Regions from separate parts of the Shewanella sp. SP1S2-4 genome, predicted to be linked through region 2. Evidence: predicted binding sites of a transcription regulator. Region 2 holds the regulator's gene; each other region holds the start of a gene.
What was found. The regulator LexA, encoded in region 2, represses DNA repair genes until DNA is damaged. The targets are predictions, from matches to a motif close to TACTGTATNNNNATACAGTA.
Positions count from the first base shown of each region.

Region 1: recN (DNA repair protein RecN) is a predicted target of LexA. The motif match lies at 1,684-1,703, and genes of this name have one in related genera.
Region 3: Q4Q52_RS14325 (YebG family protein) is a predicted target of LexA. The motif match lies at 2,907-2,926, and genes of this name have one in related genera.
Region 4: Q4Q52_RS05830 (S24 family peptidase) is a predicted target of LexA. The motif match lies at 1,973-1,992, and genes of this name have one in related genera.

Region 1 covers NZ_JAUOET010000024.1:53,622-59,350, reverse strand. Annotated here, with positions in the region: gene Q4Q52_RS17865 (LysR family transcriptional regulator) at 1-343, opposite strand, end outside; gene Q4Q52_RS17860 (AEC family transporter) at 643-1,605, shown strand; gene recN (DNA repair protein RecN) at 1,734-3,392, shown strand; gene Q4Q52_RS17850 (phosphatidylglycerophosphatase A) at 3,541-4,035, opposite strand; gene thiL (thiamine-phosphate kinase) at 4,051-5,007, opposite strand; gene nusB (transcription antitermination factor NusB) at 5,086-5,490, opposite strand; gene ribE (6,7-dimethyl-8-ribityllumazine synthase) at 5,502-5,729, opposite strand, start outside.
Region 2 covers NZ_JAUOET010000005.1:146,125-151,853, forward strand. Annotated here, with positions in the region: gene coxB (cytochrome c oxidase subunit II) at 1-489, opposite strand, end outside; gene Q4Q52_RS07715 (cell division inhibitor SulA) at 892-1,404, opposite strand; gene lexA (transcriptional repressor LexA) at 1,401-2,021, opposite strand; gene plsB (glycerol-3-phosphate 1-O-acyltransferase PlsB) at 2,182-4,605, shown strand; gene mtr (tryptophan permease) at 4,605-5,729, shown strand, end outside.
Region 3 covers NZ_JAUOET010000015.1:59,507-65,235, forward strand. Annotated here, with positions in the region: gene prc (carboxy terminal-processing peptidase) at 1-1,182, opposite strand, end outside; gene proQ (RNA chaperone ProQ) at 1,211-1,837, opposite strand; gene Q4Q52_RS14320 (GAF domain-containing protein) at 2,120-2,578, opposite strand; gene Q4Q52_RS14325 (YebG family protein) at 2,596-2,895, opposite strand; gene Q4Q52_RS14330 (paraquat-inducible protein A) at 3,103-3,735, shown strand; gene Q4Q52_RS14335 (paraquat-inducible protein A) at 3,737-4,354, shown strand; gene Q4Q52_RS14340 (MlaD family protein) at 4,341-5,729, shown strand, end outside.
Region 4 covers NZ_JAUOET010000003.1:366,750-372,478, reverse strand. Annotated here, with positions in the region: tRNA gene Q4Q52_RS05835 (tRNA-Asn) at 1-41, opposite strand, end outside; gene Q4Q52_RS05830 (S24 family peptidase) at 1,149-1,892, opposite strand; gene Q4Q52_RS05825 (hypothetical protein) at 2,183-2,410, shown strand; gene Q4Q52_RS05820 (DNA-binding protein) at 2,403-4,619, shown strand; gene Q4Q52_RS05815 (AAA family ATPase) at 4,680-5,402, shown strand; gene Q4Q52_RS05810 (hypothetical protein) at 5,408-5,729, shown strand, end outside.

The sequences.
Region 1 (5,729 bases), on a different contig from region 2:
CATTAAATGCTTGAATAAACACGATGGAAATAATCGAAATCGGCGCGGCGATGCGCAAGGTGCCCTCGGGTTTATCGCTGCCCGCACCACTCAGCTCATCAAATTGGGCAACCACACTCTGGTAGCGTTGAAAGAGCGCCAGTCCTTCCTCCGTCAGTCGTAACTTGCGGGTGCTGCGCATAAAGAGCTGTTTATCGAGCTTCTCTTCCAACTTCGCTAACTTGCGGCTCACTGTGGCAATGGGCATATCAAGCTCCTTCGCCGCCTGCGAAAAACTGCCCGCATTGACTAAATGCACAAAAAGGTAGACAAGTTGTAGTTCAGCGCCTAAATCATCACTCATTGCATGTCCTAATTCTGTTCTAGCTGCCCACTTTAGGCACTATATAAAGTCATCAACAATCACAGCGTACGCTAAGTCATTGTGTTTTAAACATCAATTAATCCACTTATACGACCATAGCGCAATAGCCTTAGACTGAAATGATATGTTATTTTGTGGCGAGTTTTACTGCGCTGGCGCTAGTTCTGGTTCTAACGTGACATAAAAAAGGCAAGCGCCCACCTAAAATCATAGCGATAGTAGAAATGACGGTGGTGGCTGAGTTTATTCAAATTTAATCGTAAGGATGAGTGAGGGAAATGACCATTTTAACCCCTCTGTTTGCCGTCTTCGGGATCATGTTGCTCGGCACACTAGTGCAAAAATTAAAACTCTTGCCCGTCGATACGGATCAAGTGCTAAACCAGTATGTGTACTATATTGCGTTCCCTGCGATCATGCTTATCGCCCTCGCCCAGCAGCCGATTGATGAAATTTTGCAATGGGGATTTATTGCGGGCTACAGCACGGCTATGGTGATTACTTATCTTGTCTGCCTTGGGCTCTCGCTGCTTGCTAACCCTAAACAGCATGCGGTTGCCGCCATTCGAGCCCTCAATGCCACCTTTGGTAATACCGCATTTATTGGTATTCCACTGCTTATCCTCTTATTCCCGCAGCAGCAAAGTGCGTTAGTCGCCGCCGCGATTGCCAGCTTATTATCCGTGCTGATGTTTGCCGTCGCCTTAGTCTCGATGGAACTGGCCACAAACACCCAAAGACAACACCACGCCTTAGTCATAATGATGATGGCGGTCGGTAAAAACCCTATCGTTATTGGTAGCTTGATTGGCGTCGGCATTTCGGCGCTAGAGATAAAACTGCCCTCAGGGCTGGCGCTAATGATCCAACAAATTGGCAATACCTCAAGCCCGTGCGCGCTGTTTGCCATCGGTATGGTGCTCGCCAAAGCGATGCGCTACCAGAAAGATAGCAGCGTATTTAGCCCCAAGAATTTTATCGAACTGAGCCTTATCAACCTCTTCAAGCTGGTTATCCAACCGGCACTCGTCTACTTTATGCTTTGCCGTTTTGGCGTGGGCGGCGACTACCTGATCATGGGCGTGCTCTTGAGCGCACTGCCCACTGCGGCGAGCGTGTACTTGCTCGCCCAGCGCTATAACACTCAAGCTTCAACCAGTGCTCAGGGCATTCTATTTGGCACCTTAGTTACTTTCTTCAGTTTGCCTATCTTAGAAAGCTTAGTAAGAACCCATGCATAATCAGTTAATTAAAAATATTTACTGCCAATAATGCCGATTATTTACCCAAGCCACTTTACTGTATATAAAATCAGTATATACTGTTTATCAATACAGTGGTTTGGTATGTTTTTCGACAGGAATTCACTATGCTTTGCCAACTCAGCATTAATAACTTCGCAATCGTCCGTTTTTTAGAACTGGATTTTCGCCCCGGTATGACCAGCATCACAGGTGAAACTGGTGCAGGTAAATCAATCGCCATCGATGCGCTAGGCCTGTGCCTAGGCAATCGCGCCGATGCCAGCAGTGTTCGCCCCGGAGCCAATAAAACCGAGGTCAGCGCCCGCTTTTCCTTGGATGATATTCCACTGGCAAAACGTTGGTTAGAAGATAACGATCTTGAACTCGATGATGAGTGCATCCTACGTCGAACTATTGGTAGCGATGGCCGTTCACGCGCCTATATCAATGGTAATCCAGTGCCGCTGACGCAACTCAAATTACTGGGTCAGTTGCTTATCGGTATTCACGGTCAACATGCGCACCATGCGATGTTAAAAAGTGAACACCAACTCACCTTGCTCGACAGTTATGCCAACCACAGATTGCTTATCGATACGGTTGCCGCCAGTTTTCAACGCTGCAAGCAAATTGAGGCCGATCTAAAGCAACTCGAAGCCTCCCAGCATGAACGTATTGCCCGTAAACAATTAGTGCAGTATCAAGTAGAAGAACTTGATGAGTTTGATCTTAAAGTCGATGAGTTCGATGAAATTGAGCAAGAACACAAACGTCTGGCCAATGGCACTGAGTTGATTGATACCTGTCAGGCGAGCTTAGATATACTCAATGAAGGCGAAGAGAACAATATAGAGTCGCTGCTTAATCGAGTCGTTTCCCTCGCCGAAGATCTGCAAAGCTACGATCCTGCATTAAGCAATATCAACACTATGCTCAATGATGCCTTAATCCAAGTGCAAGAAAGCGCAGGCGAATTACAGCACTATTTGAGTAAGCTTGAACTCGATCCAACCCACTTTGCCTATTTAGAAGAACGGCTATCAAAAGCCATGCAACTGGCGCGTAAGCACCATGTCAGCCCAAATAAACTGGCCGAACATCATTTGGCATTAAAGGCAGAGCTGAGCACCTTAGACAGTGACGAAAGCAAGCTCGAAGAAATTCAACTACAGGTCGATGCCAGCAGAGCCGCTTACCTTAGCAACGCACAAAAACTCAGCCAAAGCCGCGCTAGATATGCCAAAGAACTCGACAAACTCGTGACTCAGTCAATCCACGAACTGAATATGCCCAAGGGTAAATTTACTATCGAAGTCAATTTTCACCAAGAGCAAATGTCAGCCAACGGCAGTGACAATATCGAATTTATGGTCACCACTAATCCTGGCCAACCCTTACAACCGATTTCGAAAGTCGCATCTGGCGGTGAACTTTCACGGATAGGCTTAGGGATCCAAGTGATTACCGCGAAGAAAGTTGCCACGCCAACATTGATTTTCGATGAGGTGGATGTCGGGATTTCCGGTCCCACCGCCGCAGTGGTTGGCCGCATGTTACGCAGCTTAGGGGAATCGACCCAAGTACTGTGCGTGACTCACTTGCCGCAAGTTGCGGGCAATGGTCATCAACACATGTTCGTCGATAAGTTTAATAAGGCGGGCAGTACAGAGACTACAATGAAGTCGCTCGATCGTGAGCAACGCATTCAAGAGCTTGCAAGACTGTTAGGTGGCGATACTATCACTAGCAATACCCTAGCGAACGCAAGGGAACTGCTGCAATAGTAGAATCAAGCAGAAAAGGGATAAGGGATAAGGGATATTCAGCTAATCCCTTCATCCCTTCAATCAAGCTTCAATCAGAAAAATGCAAAATCAAAAGTAAGGGGTAATTGTTGGCCATGCTAACTATCATGCCAAGTTAGCTATCATGTTAGCTAACACACCAGACTAGCCCTTGCAGACAGATAAAGGCAAATACACCCGCTAAAACATCGTCAATCATAATGCCAAAACCACCTTCGACTTTAGCATCGAGCCAACGGATTGGCCAAGGTTTGATGATGTCAAAAAAGCGAAATAAACCAAAGCCCACTAACAGCCAAATCCAGCCCGCTGGTGCCGCTATCATAGTGATCAGTAGTCCAACCACTTCATCCCACACAATAGCACCGTGATCGTGAACCCCCATGTCTTGCGCCGCTTTACCACAGATATAAAATCCTGCGAATACACCCACTAAAGTTAAGCCGATATACCAAGTAAGTGGTAAGGGCGCCATCAATAAATAGAGGGGAATAGCAGCTAAGGTACCAAAGGTTCCGGGCGCTTTAGCGGCGAGTCCGCTACCAAATCCGAGTGCCAAAAAGTGGACAGGATTTTTTAATGACAGGCGCGTTAGCACCTGATCCTTTGACAACCATTTCATTAACATGCTCTTAGCTTAAAAGTGCTCGAAACCGTGATAAGGCGGTGTAAACGGCTCGCCATTGAGTTGCAACTTGAGCTTACTGCCCGCACAAATTTGTCCAACACGAACAAACTTTGCTCCTGCATGACTCAAGGCTGTTTCCAGTGCGCCTTTTTGCGCCTCAGGAACGGTGAACAGCAATTCGTAATCTTCGCCGCCCGTCAGTGCATAACCTAGAGCACTTTCCTCGCTGACGGTATCTTGCATCGCGCGTGACAGCGGGATGCAATTAACATCGACAACCGCACCGACTGCCGAAGCCTTAAGCACATGACCGATATCCGAGATAAACCCGTCGGAAAGATCGATTGCGCTGGAGGCAAGCGAGCGCAAAGCTTGGCCGGCTAAAACTCTTGGTGTTGGACGATAATGGCGATTAATCAGGAATTCTTTATGCTCGGCTCTGGCTTGCTGCGCACCGCGAATGATATCCAGACCTAAGGCCGAATCTCCGAGCGTGCCCGTAACATAAATCCAATCACCGGCTTTAGCACCATGACGCGTCAGTGCCTTACCCTGTGGGACTTGGCCGTGTACTGTGATATTAATCGCCCGTGGGCCACGAGTCGTATCGCCGCCAATTAAGGCGATGCCATAGTAATCGGCCGCTTCAAATAAACCTTCGCTAAAACCACTGAGCCAAGTTTCATCGACTTCAGGTAGCGTCAAGGCAAGCGTCATCCACGCGGGCTCAGCGCCCATGGCAGCCAGATCAGATAAATTTACCGCTAAGGCTTTGTAACCTAAGGCAGCGGGAGGCATATCGGGGAAGAAATGGACATTTTCGACTAAGGTGTCACAGGAGATAGCAATCGACTTGTTTTCTGCGGGTTGCACTAAAGCGCAATCGTCACCGATGCCAAGCTTCACATCACGGCGAGTAGGGCCGCGGTTGCTAAAATAACATTCAATTAATTGGAATTCTTTCACTGTACAGTTTGGCACGACTTACATCGGCCACCTTTGTTAGCAATGAAAAACGGTATCCTAAGATACCGTTTGTCTTTATTACTTGCGTGCAACCAGTTTGTCGAGCAGTCCGTTAACAAACTTATGACTCTCGTCCGCACCGAAAGCTTTTGCCAACTCAATCGCTTCGTTAATCGCGACCTTGTAGGGCACATCTTTACGGAAAGTCAGCTCATAGGTCGCTAAACGAACTATGGCTTTCTCAACTGGAGACACCTCATCAATCGGGCGTTCCAGATGCGGGATGATCAGCTCATCCAATTGGGTTTTCTTCGTTGCAACGCCTGAAAATAGCTCACGAAAATAAGCTACATCAACACCGTCGAGACTTTGTTCAGTTAAAAACTCATGCTCGACATCGGCAATATTATTCCCGCTTAGTTGCCATGAATAGATGGCTTGAACGGCTAAACGGCGGGCCTTGCGGCGCTCAGAAGGCTTCATTATTTTTCCTACTATAACAACTGTTGTTCAAGTTCTTGCAGAACATTGACCATTTCAAGCAGGCTTAAAGCAGCTTCGCCGCCTTTGTTACCTGCTTTGGTACCTGAACGTTCAATCGCTTGTTCAATGGTATCAGTGGTCAAAACACCGAAAGCAACAGGCAGATCAAATTCTAAAGCAACTTGAGCTAGACCTTTATTACATTCGCCTGCAACAAAATCAAAATGAGGAGTACCACC
Region 2 (5,729 bases):
CTCCAATAGGTAGTGTTCACCCTTGGTTTCGGTACCGTCGATTTGTGCTCTAGGGGTTGCGAGTATGCTGTAAAAATCAATGTCTTGATCGAAATAGCTGTAATGCCATTTCCATTGGGAACCCGTGACTTTAACGGTCAGATCGGCGTCGCTGGGATCTTCCATCGCAATTAAGGTTTTTGTCGCAGGAATCGCCATTAAGATCAAAATGATAAATGGCAGAATCGTCCAAGCGATTTCAACTTTAGTGCTTTCGTGAAAGTGGGACGCGACAGCGCCTTTGGATTTTCTGTGGTTGATCATGGCGTAAATCATCACGCCAAAGACCACAAGGCCAATGGCGCAGCAGATATACAAGATGGTCATGTGCAAGTGATAAACCTTGCCACTGATCTCGGTTACGCCAGGGGTCATGTTGAACCGCATGTCCGCGGCGGCCAACGGTGGTGCGAATAACACCACGAGTAAACAATACAACAATTGCTTCACAAGACTTCTCCTCTGCCAATTGCGAATAGCAACTACAAAGAAGAGCAACACAGTAAGTCTCAACTCTATGCAAACTCTTCAGTTCCCAAAAAAGCTTTTTTGACTTCAACGTGCGTTGGCGGCTGTTACTTTTAATTAAGTATTATTACTGCTGGTATTAGCCACGCTGGCACATACGACTGAAATAAATCTGTTCTCTATTTTTAGTGGCATTTTGAACTCGATTACGGCTCGATTTATTTGCCACGGGCGGCGATATATCATCGCCGACTAAACCAACCATACTTGCTGTTTAAATATTGATCAAGATCACTTATTTATCTAATTGTCTGAAAAATTGCCAAAAAAAAGCCTCACATTCATAGGCGAGGCGGCTTTCAAGGTAAAAAATTAAATGAATATTTAATGTACAGCACTAAAAAAAGATTGTTGGCCGAAGAGGCTACCTTGCTCAATGCGTACGTCGCCATGTAAGTGACTGTTTACGTCTTCTAGCACTATGCCCATGGCGCGGGCACTTTTAGCGACAATTTGCAGGCGACGATTATCGCGTGCATCCAATGATTGGGTCCAGGTAATAACCGCACTGGACGTACCACTTGTTAAGGCTTTTTCCATTGCCCACAGGGTTTCCACTTCATCTTTCGCGTGCACCAGCAAGACTCTGTCCATACGCACGCCTGCATTGGCGAGCATTTGTTTGTAGCCAATACTCGGTGGGTTGATGAGCACTAACCAACGGCCCTGTTGGCTTAACTGGGCGAGTTGCGCACTCAGATGGATTAATTCTTGGCGGCCTTGAGTCTTAGTTGGCATGCAGGCGATAGGTGCGTGGTGCCAGTCATAGTCGGCATCACGGACTTCATCGAGCCACAAGCCCGGATGGCGGGGTGCATTGCCAAGTAGTTTGTTCATAGCCAATCTCCATTACGGATCACACCGACGGCGAGTCCTTCAATTGTTAAACTTTGATAGCCTAAATCCACTTTTATCGGGGAATAGTCTTCATTTTCGGCGTGTAGATAGACCACATTGCCTTTTTTTTCGAAACGTTTAACAGTGACATCGTCGTCGACTCTAGCGACAACCACTTGACCATTTCTAGCTTGTTGTACTTTATGAACAGCCAGCAAATCTCCTTCGAGAATGCCGATATTCTTCATGCTGTCGCCTTTAACCCGCAGTAAGAAATCGGCGGCGGGATGGAACATGCTCGGGTCGACTTGGTAGTACTGTTCGACATGTTCTTGGGCAAGAATAGGTTCGCCAGCAGCCACTTGACCGATAAGTGGTAAACCTGTTTCAGTTAAATCTTCGACTTCCGCAGGTAGGCGAATGCCCCGCGATGTGCCTGGCATGATCTCAATGCAGCCCTTTTTCGCCAACGCTTTAAGATGCTCTTCAGCCGCATTGGCGCTCTTAAAACCTAAACGGGTCGCGATTTCTGCCCGAGTGGGTGGCATGCCAGTATCGGCAATATTTCGTTTAATTAGCTCTAAAATTTCAGCTTGGCGTGGCGTCAAAGGTCTCATGGTGTTTCCTGTTTTTCTATACAGTTACTGTTAGTATATACAGTATTATTTGCAGCGCAAGTATTAACCACTTTTTAGCTATGTTGGAGAGAATTAGCGAATATTACCCATAGTCTGGTATTCTACCGGGCTAGTAAACGTACTTAATTGCATAAGAATAATGCCTAAACACGACTCTCTTTGGTTGAAATCATTACGCTGGATCCAAAAACACTTAGTGCACACTATTGTTGTGCCTCAGGATCCCTTTGCCGATCTGAATCTGGATGCCTCCAGACCCCTTGCTTATGTGATGAAAACGGAATCGCTGAGTGACATCGCTGCCCTGAGTGAAATAACGGCTAAGTTAGGACTACCGAGCCCCTATGAGCCCTTAGTGGCGAATGGTGTGATTGCGCCTCGGGTTGTCTGCCTCCAGGGGCGTAAGCCGCTGTTTGGCGAGCGTGCCGGTAACGAGCCTTTCCTCGAATGCTTTATGCGTTTGTTAGCCGTGCATAAGGAGCGCCCTGAATTAGACATTCAATTGGTACCCGTGAGCCTGTATTGGGGCCGCACACCAGGGAAAGAAGATGACACTATGAAGGCGGCTGTGTTTGAGCGGGAAAACCCGACTTGGCTGCGCAAATGCTTGATGATTCTATTCTTAGGTCGACATAACTTCGTGCAGTTTTCGAATGCGGTATCCCTGCGTTATATGGCCGACGAGCATGGCACCGACATGGGGATTGCCCATAAGTTAGCGCGGGTCGCGCGGGTGCATTTCCGTCGTCAACGCAAGGTGATGACAGGGCCTGTGCTGCCAAACCGCCAAGCACTGTTTCATTCGTTGCTCAAATCTGAATCGTTGCGTAAAGCGATTCAAGAAGAAGCCGTCAGTAAGAAGATTTCAGAGACCCAAGCGCGCGAGACAGCCATTGAGTATCTCGATGAAATCGCTGCAGATTACTCAGATAGTTTAGTGCGTATTGCCGAGCGTTTCTTAACTTGGTTATGGAACAAGCTTTACAGCGGGATCAATATCAAGGGTGCCGAGCAAGTTCGCCAGTTGCACCACGATGGTCACGAGATTGTTTATGTGCCTTGCCATCGCAGTCACATGGATTACCTGCTGTTATCGTATATTTTGTACTATCAAGGTATGGTTCCGCCGCACATTGCCGCAGGTATTAACCTCAACTTCTGGCCCGCTGGACCTATGTTCCGTCGCGGTGGTGCCTTCTTTATCCGCCGTAGTTTTAATGGCAACAAGCTGTATACCGCAGTATTCCGTGAGTATTTAGATCAACTGTTTGCTAAAGGTTATTCGGTGGAATATTTCTCCGAAGGCGGCCGCTCACGTACCGGTCGTCTATTGGCGCCCAAAACTGGCATGATCGCCATGACGATGAACAGCGTACTGCGCGGTATTGAACGTCCTGTCACACTTGTGCCTGTGTATTTAGGCTATGACCATGTGATGGAAGTAGCGACTTACCATAAAGAGTTAAGCGGTAAGAAAAAGAAAAAAGAATCTGTGTGGCAGGTGTTCGGTGCCATTCGCAAATTAGGTAATTTTGGCCAAGGTTACGTGAATTTTGGCGAGCCTATTACCCTGCAAAATTTCTTAAATGAGCGTGCGCCAAACTGGCGTGCTGAGTTGGCCGATGATCCCGAGCAGAAACCAAGTTGGTTAACGCCAGCGGTAAACGTGCTGGCTAATCGGGTGATGACGCGTATCAATGATGCCGCAGCCGCGAGTTCAGTGACTTTGACCAGCTTAGTTTTGCTGGCGACAGATCAAAACGCCTTAGAACGTAGTCTGCTGGAGCGTCAGCTTGATTTGTATCTGACCCTACTCAAAAAAGTGCCTTACACTTCTTATACATCTGTTGCCGAAGGTGATGGTAAGCATTTAGTGCAGCAAGGTTTAGAGCTGAACAAGTTTGTTGTAAGTGCCGATCCTTTAGGGGAAATAGTGTCTATCGAGGCGAGTCAGGCAGTGTCTATGACTTACTATCGTAACAATATCATCCACTTATTTATCGTGCCGTCCTTAATTGCGAGTTGTTTAACGCATAATGAGCAAATCCCGCGTCAGCAAGTGGTGTCAATCGTTGCCGATTTTTATCCACTGCTGAAAGCCGAACTCTTTATGGGCATTAAAGATGTACCTGCATATGTCAATCAAGTGCTGGATTTCTTCATTGAACAAGGGTTAGTGGTTGAGACTGATACCTTAACCGTCGTGCCTGAACACACTAGCCAACTATTATTGTTAGCCAGTTCCGTGAGCGAGACCTTGCAACGCTATGCGATTATTTTCAACCTGTTAGCGAACAGACCTAAGATGGAGCGCTCAGAACTTGAGTCTGAGAGCCATTTACTCGCCCAGCGTTTAGGGGCTTTACATGGCATTACCGCGCCTGAGTTCTACGATAAAAAACTCTACGGTACTTTGAGCGTGAAGCTCAAAGAATTGGGATATCTTGCGGATAGTGAAGATAAGTCCAATATCAATCGCATACGAGATCAGGCCAATAGCTTATTACGTCCGTCAGTGAGACAAACGATAGTGGCGAGTGTCACCGCGGAGCACACAGTTTAATGGCAAATCATATGAATGCGGCTAAGCATAAGCCCGCAGGTAAGTCCTTGCTCGGTGGTGCCATGATTATTGCTGGCACGACCGTAGGTGCTGGGATGTTTTCTCTGCCCGTGGTCGGTGCAGGTATGTGGTTTGGCTATTCGATTTTAATGTTATTGGGTATTTGGTTTTGCATGTTGATGTCGGGCTTATTGTTGCTCGAAACCAATTTGCATTTCGAACCCGGTGCTAGCTTCGATACCTTAAGCAAGCAAACTCTTGGGCAGTTTTGGCGGATAGTGAACGGCGTTTCTATCGCTTTCGTGTTGTATATTTTGACCTATGCCTATATCAGCGGCGGTGGTTCGATTGTGAATCACAGCTTGCAGGGCATGGGAATTGAGTTACCGCAAAGTGTGGCAGGGCTAGTATTTGCCATAGTATTGGCGAGCATAGTGTTGATCAGTACTAAAGCCGTGGATCGCATTACGACGATTATGCTCGGCGGTATGATCATTACCTTCTTCCTCGCTATCGGCAATTTATTGATCGAAATTGATGTGACTAAGTTGCTCGAACCCGATGGTAATAACAGCTTTTCACCATATCTGTTGGCGGCGCTGCCCTTTGGTCTTGCCAGCTTTGGCTACCACGGTAACGTTCCCAGCTTAGTGAAGTATTACGGCAAAGATTCCGCCACCATTATCAAGGCGATTTTCGTCGGCACCTTTATCGCGCTGGTGATTTATGCCTGTTGGTTAGTGGCGACTATGGGCAATATTCCCCGCAGCCAGTTTATCGATATTATTGCCCAAGGCGGCAATATGGGTGTCTTGGTGGGCGCTTTGTCTGAGGTGATGGCGAGTAGCTGGTTAAACAGTATGTTGACCTTGTTTGCCAACTTGGCCGTGGCCTCATCTTTCTTAGGGGTGACCTTAGGTTTGTTCGATTATCTCGCCGACTTGTTTGGTTTTGACGATTCACGCTCGGGCCGGATGAAAACCGCGTTAGTGACCTTTGTGCCGCCAACGATTTTAGGATTACTGTTCCCCGACGGCTTCTTAGTGGCGATTGGCTTTGCGGCATTAGCGGCGACAGTGTGGGCGGTAATCGTCCCGGCGCTGATGGCCTATAAATCGCGGCAG
Region 3 (5,729 bases), on a different contig from region 2:
GCCTTCAACTTTGGCTTCGTTTAACTTCACTAGCTCTTTTTCAACGTCCTGTGACAGATTCATGTAGAAACCAGGAATATGGATCACACCGACTTTGCGATTAGCGTACTCGCCATCTTTAGGTTCAATCACCTTAGAGGTTGCCGCTCTGTCTTCAAGACGAATTTTATCGCGTACTAAGGTAACGTCGAATGGCTTAGCATTCGAACCACCTTTCTTCGGTAAAATTTGCAGTACGACTTTACTGCCCTTAGGTCCTTTGATCAGATCAACCACGTCGTCTAAACGCCAGCCGATCACATCAACAATTTCACCGCCTTCTTGACCGACGCCGACAATCTTGTCTTCTGGCGACAGTTTTTCGCTGCCAGCCGCAGGGCCGCCAGCAATTAAGCTTTTAATCACAGTGTAATCGTCTTCAAGTTGCAGTTGAGCACCAATCCCTTCAAGGCTTAAATTCATTTCCATTTGGAAACGTTCAGCATTGCGTGGTGACAGGTAACTCGTATGCGGCTCAATGCTGCGTGAGAAGGCATTCATCACGCCTTGGAACACGTCTTCACTGTTGGTTTGAGTCAAACGTTTGATGGCGTTGTTGTAACGCTTTTGCAGGATCTCAACAATCTCAGGCCATTTTTTACCTGTGAGTTTCAGATTTAGCGCATCGTATTTAACACGTTGACGCCATAACTCATTGATCTCGGCTTGATCTTTTGGCCATGCCGCATCGTCACGATCATACTCATAGGCATCGCCAGGGGCGGAGAAGTCCATCTCTTTATCCAGTAGGGATAAAGCATAGACAAAGCCTTCATAACGACGCTTTTGGACGATATCAAACATTTTATAGGCAGGCTCAAGTTCACCAGAACTGAGCATGTCATCGAATTGGGTAGCATAAGGTTTGAAGCTATCAACATCCGCTTGGGTTAACACATTGCGGCGATAGTCTAACTGCTGCAGGTAACGGTCAAAAATTTGCGTAGAAAAGGCATCATCAAGATTAAATCTATGATAGTGCGAACGAGTGTATAAGTCCGTTACCCTTTTGCTCGCGACCTTATGTTGCGCTTCCTGCTTGAGAGTGGGTAACTCGCTGATTTGAATCGTGGGTGGTACGGCCCAAGCCGAAAATCCGACAAAAACAGTGGCGATCGAGGTAGCCAAAGTGAGTTTTCGCATCAACAAGTTACTCCGTTTTAAAAAATGATTACAGCAGGATATGTTCTGCTCTAACTTTAATCGTTAGGCCACTATCAAGCTGAACATGAATATCTTCCTTGTTAATATCAGTAATCACACCGGCTACGGGTGTCATACCTAACTTAACATTGACGCGTTGTTTTTTCGTTAAATCAGTCAATTGTGCTTGGACATAATTTACGACTGGCGCTGCTTTAGGCGCAGGCTTAGCAGGACGCTCAGTTTTAGCACGTTGAGGAACAGCCACCTTTTTAGGTGCTTTCTTCGCCGCAGGCTTAGGTGCGAGTGCTGCACGTTTCGCTTTCGCTTTATCCTGACTCTCTTTCAACATGGCTTGAGCATGGTCAATGTGCTCTTGCTCTAACTCGCCGCAAGGTTCGCCATCCAGATTAACGCGTTGTGCGCCCGCTTTAACGCACTTTAAATAGCGCCAGCTGCTGGTGTAACGTCTTAAGGCAACTCTGAGCTGAGTTTTACTGACTTTAGAATCATCAGCCAACCTTTCAGCCAAATCTTGAAACAATCCGATTTTTAATGGCTTAGTTTCACCTTCAGCAATAAAGCACAAAGGAAATGTTTCATACAAATACGCCAAAATTGCATTGGTGTCGGTCAACTTTTCTGTTGATTCCATCATTACTTCCACAGTCAAAAAGGGACATCGATTCGAGGTGATATATATCAACTTCTTACGTGTCGTTTATCTTCGTTAAACTCAATATTGAGTCAACGTACAAATTAGCATCCTAGCCGCGTTTACTAAAGTTAAAAAAAATATACCTTAACAAATTTTTACAGCTCAAAACACTAAGCTTATTCATTGCATGCCAATCAAACCAGCTTAATGCGTGCAGGCGCATATTATAAGGCGCACGCCACCGATTGCGACTATGAATTATGCGTTATTGTACGCAAATTAATCAAATAGGCAGTTTTCAAAACTTTTAACCAGTAATTCCAGCCCCTTTTGGTCTTCTTCGTCGAAACGATCGAAGATTGGGCTGTCAATATCGAGCACGGCAACCACGTTACCTTGAGCACAAACTGGCACAACGATTTCAGAATTACTGGCAGAATCACAGGCAATATGGCCATCAAATTGATGTACATCGGCCACTCGCTGGGTTTGATTGGTGAATGCCGCCGTACCACACACGCCTTTTCCTAACGGAATACGTGTACAAGCCACTTTACCTTGAAATGGGCCTAATACGAGTTGTTCGCCACGCATAACGTAGAATCCCACCCAGTTCAGCTCAGTCAAATTATCATTGAGTAAGGCTGAAAAATTCGCCATTGCCGCAACAAGGTCGTCTTCCCCTTCCAATAAGGCCAAGGCTTGACGGTTAAGTGACTCATAAAATTTCGATTTCATTACATTTCCTAACAATTTTATTCTGCTGCTTCGGTCTTTTTAGCCGCTTTTTTCGCAGCAGGTGGATTCGTTGGCGTACTATTAACCTGAACGACACCTTTAAGCAAGTTCGTCAGCTCATCTTTATTGTTAGCAAAATAGAATGCGAGCTTTTCGCCCACGCTTTCATCTATACCTAAATCAGCTTTTTGAATGAAGGGGATAAGGTTATCGGCGATATCGAGCATCTTATCGTAGGCATCAGCCTCCTTCTTAGATGTGAATGTCATCTTTTCAACCCCTTCTCTGACCACGACAAACTGTGTTATTACTGCCATGACTGCCCTCGCACTGTTTTTATATACAGTAACTAGAGTGACATAGATTGAACTTGTGATGCAAGTGTTCTGATTAATCTGATATTATTAGCGTACTTTCGTTGCCAAGATTATAAAGCGCTAGACTGTGCAGAACGGCTGATTAGCACTACACTTTGCACCGATCTCGCTGTTATTACTCCTATTTAGGCTAATATATATTTTTATATGCATGAAAACGCAGCAGAAAATTCAGTAATCCTTTGTCGTTCCTGCGATTTAGCAGTCCGCAAACGTGCCTTGCCAAGCGGTGTCAGAGCCCTTTGCCCCCGTTGCAGTACTGCACTTTATGACACTCCGTACTGCTCTGTAAATGGCATGCTCGCCCTATGTATCTCGGCATTAGTGTTTTATTTTCCTGCCAATTTTTTACCCGTACTCGAAATTCACTTTTTCGGCAGTATTCGCACCACCACAGTTTTTCAGGGCGCGTTTGCGGTATTTGACCAAGGTTATTGGGTTGTTGGTTTAGCCGTGCTTGCCGCCGCAGTGATTGGTCCAGGCTTATTACTGTTATCGATACTGACGCAGATTTTGATTGTGAAATGGGGACTGAGTCGTATTTTTTGGCGTAACTCATTGAAGCAATTATTGAAGTTTCATGGCGTATTATCACAACTCACTATGCTGGAAATTTATGTGATCAGCTTTTTGGTTTCATCGTTCCAGCTTTCTGATTTTTCTGACATTTATTTTGGTATGGGCACATTTTGCTTCACTATGTTGTTTCTCGTGACTTTGTTTCTGCAACGAGAGTACGACTTAGAGCACATGTGGACGTTATTGGAAGGTCATCGCTGATATGAAGCAACAAGGTAAAGATATCGGCCTGTGTCTGTGTAAGGTCTGCCGCCAGCTCAATAGTAGTGACCTCAGCCACTGCCAACGCTGTGAAGCTGAGTTGCAGGTCAGGGACTATTCCAGCCTGCAAAAAAGTTGGGCTTTGTTGATTACCGCTGCCATCTTGCTGGTGCCTGCCAACATTTACCCTATCACTATGCTGACCAACCAAGGGCAAGTGCGGCACGACACCATTTTTTCGGGCATTTTGCATCTAGTGCATTCAGATATGTTGCCCATTGCCGTGATAGTTTTTACTGCCAGTATTTTAGTGCCATGGATTAAAATCATTGGCTTATCCATTTATCTGTGCGCGATCAGCTTTGATATTCCGATTTCAAAAAAGAAATTGATGGTGGGTTTTCACATCATCGAATGGATTGGTCGTTGGTCTATGCTCGATTTATTTGTCATCTCAATCACAGTGGCATTAGTGAATATGGGACAACTACTCGACGCTAAACCCGCGCCTGCAGCGACCGCATTTGCCTTGGTTATTCTGTTAACTCAGTTAGCCGCAAAAGTGTTAGACACTCGTTTACTCTGGGATCGATTGGAACCTCAAGATGACACAAATTGAATCGCCGAAAGTTGTAAAGAAAAAACTCTTTTCGCCCATTTGGCTACTGCCTATTGTCGCGTTGGCATTGGGTGCGTGGCTGGGCATTAAGAGCATTAAAGAATCGGGCGTTGAAATTCAAATTCACTTTCCGAGCGCCACTGGGATTGACGTAGGTAAAACCTTAGTCAAATACCAAGGCTTGACTGTCGGTAAAGTCAAAGACATAGGAATAGATGAAGATCTCAAGGGCGTAAACGTTAAAGTCATGATGGACTACCGTGCTAAGCCTTTCTTAAATAAGGAAACTCTCTTCTGGCTGGTCACCCCTAAGGCCAGCATCACAGGCGTTGAAGGCTTAGATGCGCTGTTCTCAGGTAACTACATCGCGATTCAACCGGGTAAAGGTAATGCGTCAACCTTCTTCGAAGCTGAACGCCAACCGCCGCCGATGCAAATCGGTTCAGAAGGTGTGATGGTCGAACTGACCTCAGACAAACTCGGTTCGTTGGATGTTGGCTCGCCAATATTTTTCCGCCAAATCCCTGTGGGCAGTGTGGTTAGCTATCGTTTAGATGGTAATCAAAGAGTCATCATCAGCGCCTTTATTCAAGAGCAATACGCGCGATTAGTGAAGAAAAACTCTCACTTTTGGAATGTCTCCGGTGTTAAAATTGATGCTTCGCTGACTGGGGTTAAAGTCAGCTCTGAGAGTTTGGCCTCCATTCTGGCTGGCGGCGTGAGTTTCAGCTCTGACGATAACGCGGATATTGCCAAAAACGGCGACGTTTTTTCGCTTTATGATTCAGAAACTACAGCCCTTGGCGGCATAGAAATAAGTCTCACCATGGCTGATGCTAACGGTGTCGACAAAGGCACTCGCATTGTTTATCGCGGCATCAATATCGGCAGCATTTTAAGCAAGCAACTCACCGCCAATGGCGTAATAGCTGTGGCTAAGTTTGAACCTCAATACGGTTCACTGTTAACTAACGACGGCGTGTTTTGGCTTGAAGGTGCCGATATTTCCCTCTCAGGCATTAAAAATCCAGAGCGTTTACTAACGGGCAGCGTGATCAACTTCCTGCCAGGCATTAATACAAAAACGGCGATGCCAAGCAGTTTTGCCTTACAAGCCAAAGCACCTGATTTACTGCAATCAAAGAAGCGTTTCTTGACCTTAACCTCTGCCGAAAACATGGGCATTTCAGCGGGCGCCGAAGTTCGCTTTAAGCAAATCCCCATTGGCTCAGTGCTTGCGGTTAAGTTAACCAAAGATTTATCGGCGGTGGAATACCAACTCGAGTTACAACCTGAGTTTGCTAGCATAATTCGCAGTGACAGCTATTTTGTGCCTGAGTCGGCATTAACAGTAAAAGCATCACTAGAGGGCGTT
Region 4 (5,729 bases), on a different contig from region 2:
GGATTAACAGTCCGCCGTTCTACCGACTGAACTACAGGGGAATCGTTTCACACAGTCGTAGCGACTCGTTGAGAACGGAGCGCATAGTAAAACGCTCTGTGGGATGAGTCAACTCGAGTTACTAAAAAAAGTGTAATTATGCTGTTAAGTGCTCATCTAATGTGCATCGTGGTGCAGAATTCGACATTTTTAGTGAAAAACCACTTAACAATTCGCAATATAGCTTTGAACGCCGCTACCGTTCGCAGGGTGAAATTGCTATAAAATTGAAATCACTCGTTAAAAAATAAGCACTTTTGGGAAATCAGTTGAGCTCAGAGTCAATAAATAGACTTAAACAATTTAAATATAAAGCGCTACCAAATATTGCTGCGGGTTTAATTCCTCTTTTCTACTGATTGATAAGCATTGGGTTAGTTTGGTAAGCCAACATAGTGGTGCAGTGTTAAGTTATCGCAGCATAAAGAGGGATATGGAGCTTTGGTAAACCTCAAGGCTTAAACCGTGAGGCACATTACTGTATGGTCGGCGATTAACGAACGCTTCTTTCTTCGGTATGGCATACGTCACCATGTCCGACTAAAGATTGGCTAGCAAGTATGCACCGTAAGCAAGTTAAAGGTTAAGCTGTCTATACGTCGTATGTCGTATATAGAAGACATTTACTGTAAAAGTGAACTATTAATGGCGTTGAAGCGTATCTTAGCTTCGAAAGTAGGATAATTAAGGAGTGCTAGAGTATTAATCACTGGTCTATGCTAGGTTTTAGCTTAGCGCCAACAAGTTATTCAACGAGATTTGATCGCCGTTCATTGCTTTTTAAACGTTAAAGTGTCCAATTCAACACGCAATATGTGACTGATTTTAATTTAGCTTTCATCAAATTAGCCGTATCTGTTACTCAAGTCGAATGGCTTACAACGCAGTGAAGATGTAACCAGTCAAATGGATTGACAATAAGTGAGAACAGCCGAGATTAGTTGAAACTAGGCGGGAAGCCTTGGTGTACAAGAGTTGTTCGAGTGATGTGTTAAGTCGGAAGTGATTCACTAGGATTGATAAAAACAAAGCCGGAGCATAAACAATGCGCCAGCTTTGAAAAAAAATCATAGGTCATTAAGATTGATAAACTCGGAACTGTTAAAGATTTAATCGAGGTTTTTACCCATCCAAACGACTTTGCCAATAATTTGCAGCATTGGCAGTTCCCCCGCAGAGACAATCTGAGATTTATACTCCTTGTTATCACTGATTATCTCTATGCCGCCATCAAACAGTTTCTGCAAGCGCTTAGCATAAAGATCGTCGCCCAGGCGTAACACGAAGATACAGCCATCTTCTAGCGTAGTCTTGCTGATATCAACCAGTAAGCTATCTCCGCTGTGTATAGCGGGCTCCATCGAATTACCTTTGGCATAGACGACTTTAAGATTCTCAGGCTTTAAACCACGGTATTTAAGCCAGTTCTTTCTAAATGAAAGTCGTCTGCGTACACCAGTCTCATCATTAAACGCGCCATGCCCAGTGCTTACCACCACGTCATAGCCTTCAATCAAATAATACTCTTCATTGAACTGGTCTTGGTGGACGTAAACAATACCTTCCTGGGAAATGTCATCGCGTTGGCGATTGGGGTATTTAGGACCATTGCCAGTTGCAAGCCAACGAATACTCACGCCAGCCTCTTCTGCAATACGTATTGCGGTGTCTAACTTAGGTTCTCCACCTTTGATTAGATTACGCAGGGTGCCTTCAGATACGCCAATTTTAATGGCGAACTCACGAACACTATGCTTCCCAATTGCTTCCGAAATGCGGTCAGCAAGAGTGCCGACTTCAGTTGTGGAAGTCGGATCTAAAGTTGGATCTGAATGTAAGGCTTCCGACTTCATTATTTTCCTCGAACCAAAATCTATTTAACGCTCAAGAGAGCAATAGTTATTACTTAAAAACTACCGAATAAGTAATGGTTTACTGAATATTCAAACCGAAACCACATCAATCTTTTGCGCACTAAAATAACTTTAGTGCGTAATTTTCTGCGCAAAAAAACAAAAAGCTGTTGATTTGTGTCTGACTTGGATCTATATTCGCAATACGTTACGCAGTGCGTAACGTATTGTAGTTAAACTGCGTTCGTTCGCAATGCGAACGTAATCAAAATATTAGCACGGTAATTCTTATGAAGATAGAAAGCGCTCGTCATATACATGCAGCCTTGCTCGCAAATGGACAAAGCTGCCGTGTGTGGGCGATTACGCATGGATACAACCCAAGGACGGTTCAGAAGTGCGTTCAATGGTTTGCACCTAATACAGGCCGTAAACCTAAACGCTTAAAAGCCATTCAGATCATGGCTGCTTTATCTGAATACCTTGGTGTTGATTTAGTGGGAGAGCACCATGACTAAGGAATGGTTTAGCACTGTAGAAATTGCAGAGCTATTGGATGTCGGGGATAGACGCGTCCGCGATAGGGCAAAACATGAGAACTGGCAAAAGCAAAGGCGACAAGGGCTAGGTGGGGGATTTGAATATCACCTAAATAGTCTGCCCCTTGAGGCTCGTCAGAAGCTGGCAAAACAGGAAGCGGAGCAGATAGCCAAATCTCCATCGTCTCTGATGCGTGCGGGATCTGCAGTTGCCAAACTACAAATACCTGCCGTGAGTCAAACAGAAAAAGCTAAGAGCATTCAGCAGTTTATAAATCTACCTGATAAAGCGCAAAAGCGGGCTGATGCAAAGATGCTGATCGTCAATGCCAAGGCTAAATTTTGCATGCCTTACCTTGAGGTTCGTAAGCTCGTTGATGGTGAAAAAACATTCTGCGAAGCGTACGCCCAGCGTTCGATTGCACTACCTGAGTGGGTATTCTCAGTGATTAGCAGCGTTTCAGTTGTAACTCTCCGCCGTTGGGAAAAGGTCTTAGCAAAAGAGGGCGTTAGCGCACTCGCAGGCAAATACAAAGCTGAGCGTCCCTGTTTATTGAATGACGAGCCCGATTTAGCCGACTTCTTAAAGGGGCTGATCACCGCCAAACCGCACCTGGCGGGCAAGGCAAAGCAGCTTAAAAAGCTAGCCGAGATCTATGCGATAAAAACCGACATGCCTTGGCAGATCCCAAGTATCTCCAGTATTCGCCGCTGGGTGAATAAATGGATAAGCCAGAATCAAGCGGCTTTTACATTCACCACAAACCCCAAAAAATTCAACGATAAATACCGCACTGCGGTTGAGCAAACCTATCCATGGATGGCAGCGCCAAACGATGTATGGGAATTTGACTCAACCCCAGTCGATGCCATGTTGAAAGAAGGCCGACACACCATTATTGCGGTGATCGACTGCTTCACACGTCGCGTCAAACTGCTTGTTTCGCCTACTTCATCAAGCGAAGGCATTTGCCTGTTAATGCGCAAGACCCTACTGGCTTGGGGAGTTCCAAACCAAGGCGGCTTAATGCGTACCGATAACGGTAGCGATTATGTCAGCCAGCGAACCACGAGCATCTATCACTTACTCGACTTAGAACAAAGCCGAGCTAACCCATACTCAGGTTGGGAAAAGCCCTTTATCGAACGTTTCTTTAAGACGCTCAGCCATGATCTCATTGAGTTACTGCCTGGCTACATTGGCCATAACGTCAATGATCGCGAAGCTATCGAGGCTCGAAAAGAATTTGCGGTACGCCTTAAAGAGCGCAACAAGAAAGAAAACGAGAAAGCGGATTACGATCTCCGTATGACGCAACCGGAATTGCAGCAACTGCTTGATAATTGGGTTGATGCCTATTATCACCTCCGCGCACACGATGGCTTAAAGGGTAAAACACCCAATGAAGTTTACCGCGCAGCTCAATATCAAGTGCGGGCAGTCGAACACCCAGAAGCCTTAGATCTCCTGCTTAATCACGTTGGCGAGTACACCATCCTTAAGGGCTTTATTAAAGCGGGAGGATTGCGTTATACGGCACCGGAAATGTTGGAGCATGAGTGGAAAGGGCAAAGAGTCCGAGTATTCCTCGATCCAACGGATGTCGCTCGAGCGTTTATATACCCGATCAATAATTGGGAAACCCGAATCGAAGCTGTTGATAGCCGTCTTTTAGGTCAAGAGATCAGCCCTGCGGCTTATCGTCAAACCAAAAAAGAAGAAGCCAAGGCACTGCGTAGTTTTAGGGCTGAAATGAAGCAACTCGCTAAAACGTTCAACATAGGCGAGATCCATCAAACCGTCATTGAACACTATGCCAAGCAGGCTAAGTCACTAGTCGAGTTTCCAACCCAGCCAATAGCCCACCAAAACCCCAGCTTAATGGCATTAACTGAGGCCGCAGAGCAGCTCGTTAAAACTAATAAGCCTGGATATAGCGACCAACAAATTGAGCATTTACGCCAGAAGCGTAAAGCGATTGAAGAACGTAAAAACAATATTAATCAACAGCATGCAACCTTAGTGCGTAATGAGCACGAAAAGGCACGTTTGCTTGCAGCTGAATCACTCAACCGTGAATTAACGCCAAAGGAGGATGCATTCCTAAAGGATTACAAAAAGCACAACAAGTTAGGGGCAAAACGCATTGATGAAATCATGGGCCATAAGCGCAGAGCGACCAACTGAGCACTTATGACCCACAACGGCCATGAAGGCCATAAAACTAAAGCAAATGGAGTATACAAAATGAAAGCAGTGATCGCACCTGTAAAAAATGTCCTGACAGCCCAAGACGCCTTCGACAACCTTTGTACCCGAGGCATAGGTGTACCAGGTCTCGGTTTGTACCATGGCCCAAGTGGCTTTGGTAAAACAACTGCAACAACGTATCTGTTTAACCAAGTGAACGGTATCTATGTTCGTGCCATGGCTACAGACAGTGCCAGTACACTGATGAACCGCATTGTCGGCGAACTTGGATCGAGCGGCATGTGGCGCATCAATAAGATGGTCGATTTTACTATCGAGCAAATGAGCATGTACGAACGCCCACTGTTTATTGATGAAGCCGACTACCTCATGTCGGACGTTCGAATGCTTGAAACCGTGCGCGATCTCTACGACAACACCGAAGTCCCTGTGATCCTCATTGGTATGGACCAAATCGCCCGCCGCATCAGTACACGCAAACAGTTCTTTAACCGTATTTCAGAGTGGGTTGAGTTTCGACCAGCCGACTTAGATGACGTCATGGTGATGGCCGATTCCCTCTTAGACAACGACATCAAAGTCGAACCTGAACTCCTTGATGAACTGCGTAAAGCCAGCAGTGGTGAGGCTCGTCGCATTGTCATTGGCCTTAATCAAATCGAACGTCTCGCCAAAATGAACGAACTTGATTACGTCACAGCAGAACACTGGGGTGCACAGCCATTCCATGGTGTTCGACGTCCAAGCCTTGTGGGTTAAGCGTTATGGCACAAGTCAAACGCTCAACCCCGTTAAGGCACAGCGCATGGTTGTTTATGTGCTGCTGTCGCAATCGAAAAGTTAGTTTTAGTGCTGAACAGGTTGGCGATGCATCGGGAATGCCCAAGTGCCTCGCGAATCGCTTTTTGCGTGATTTGTATCGAGAAGGGCGCTTAACACTCGAATGGAAAGGGCGTACAGGGCTGACTAACCGCTACTGGTTAAACGATGACAGTCCGTTAAAGCGCCAGTCTCAGTTAGCCAAGATTAAAGCGAATCAGCGGATCTGGAACAGCTGCCGCATCATGCGCAATTTCTCGATTGAAG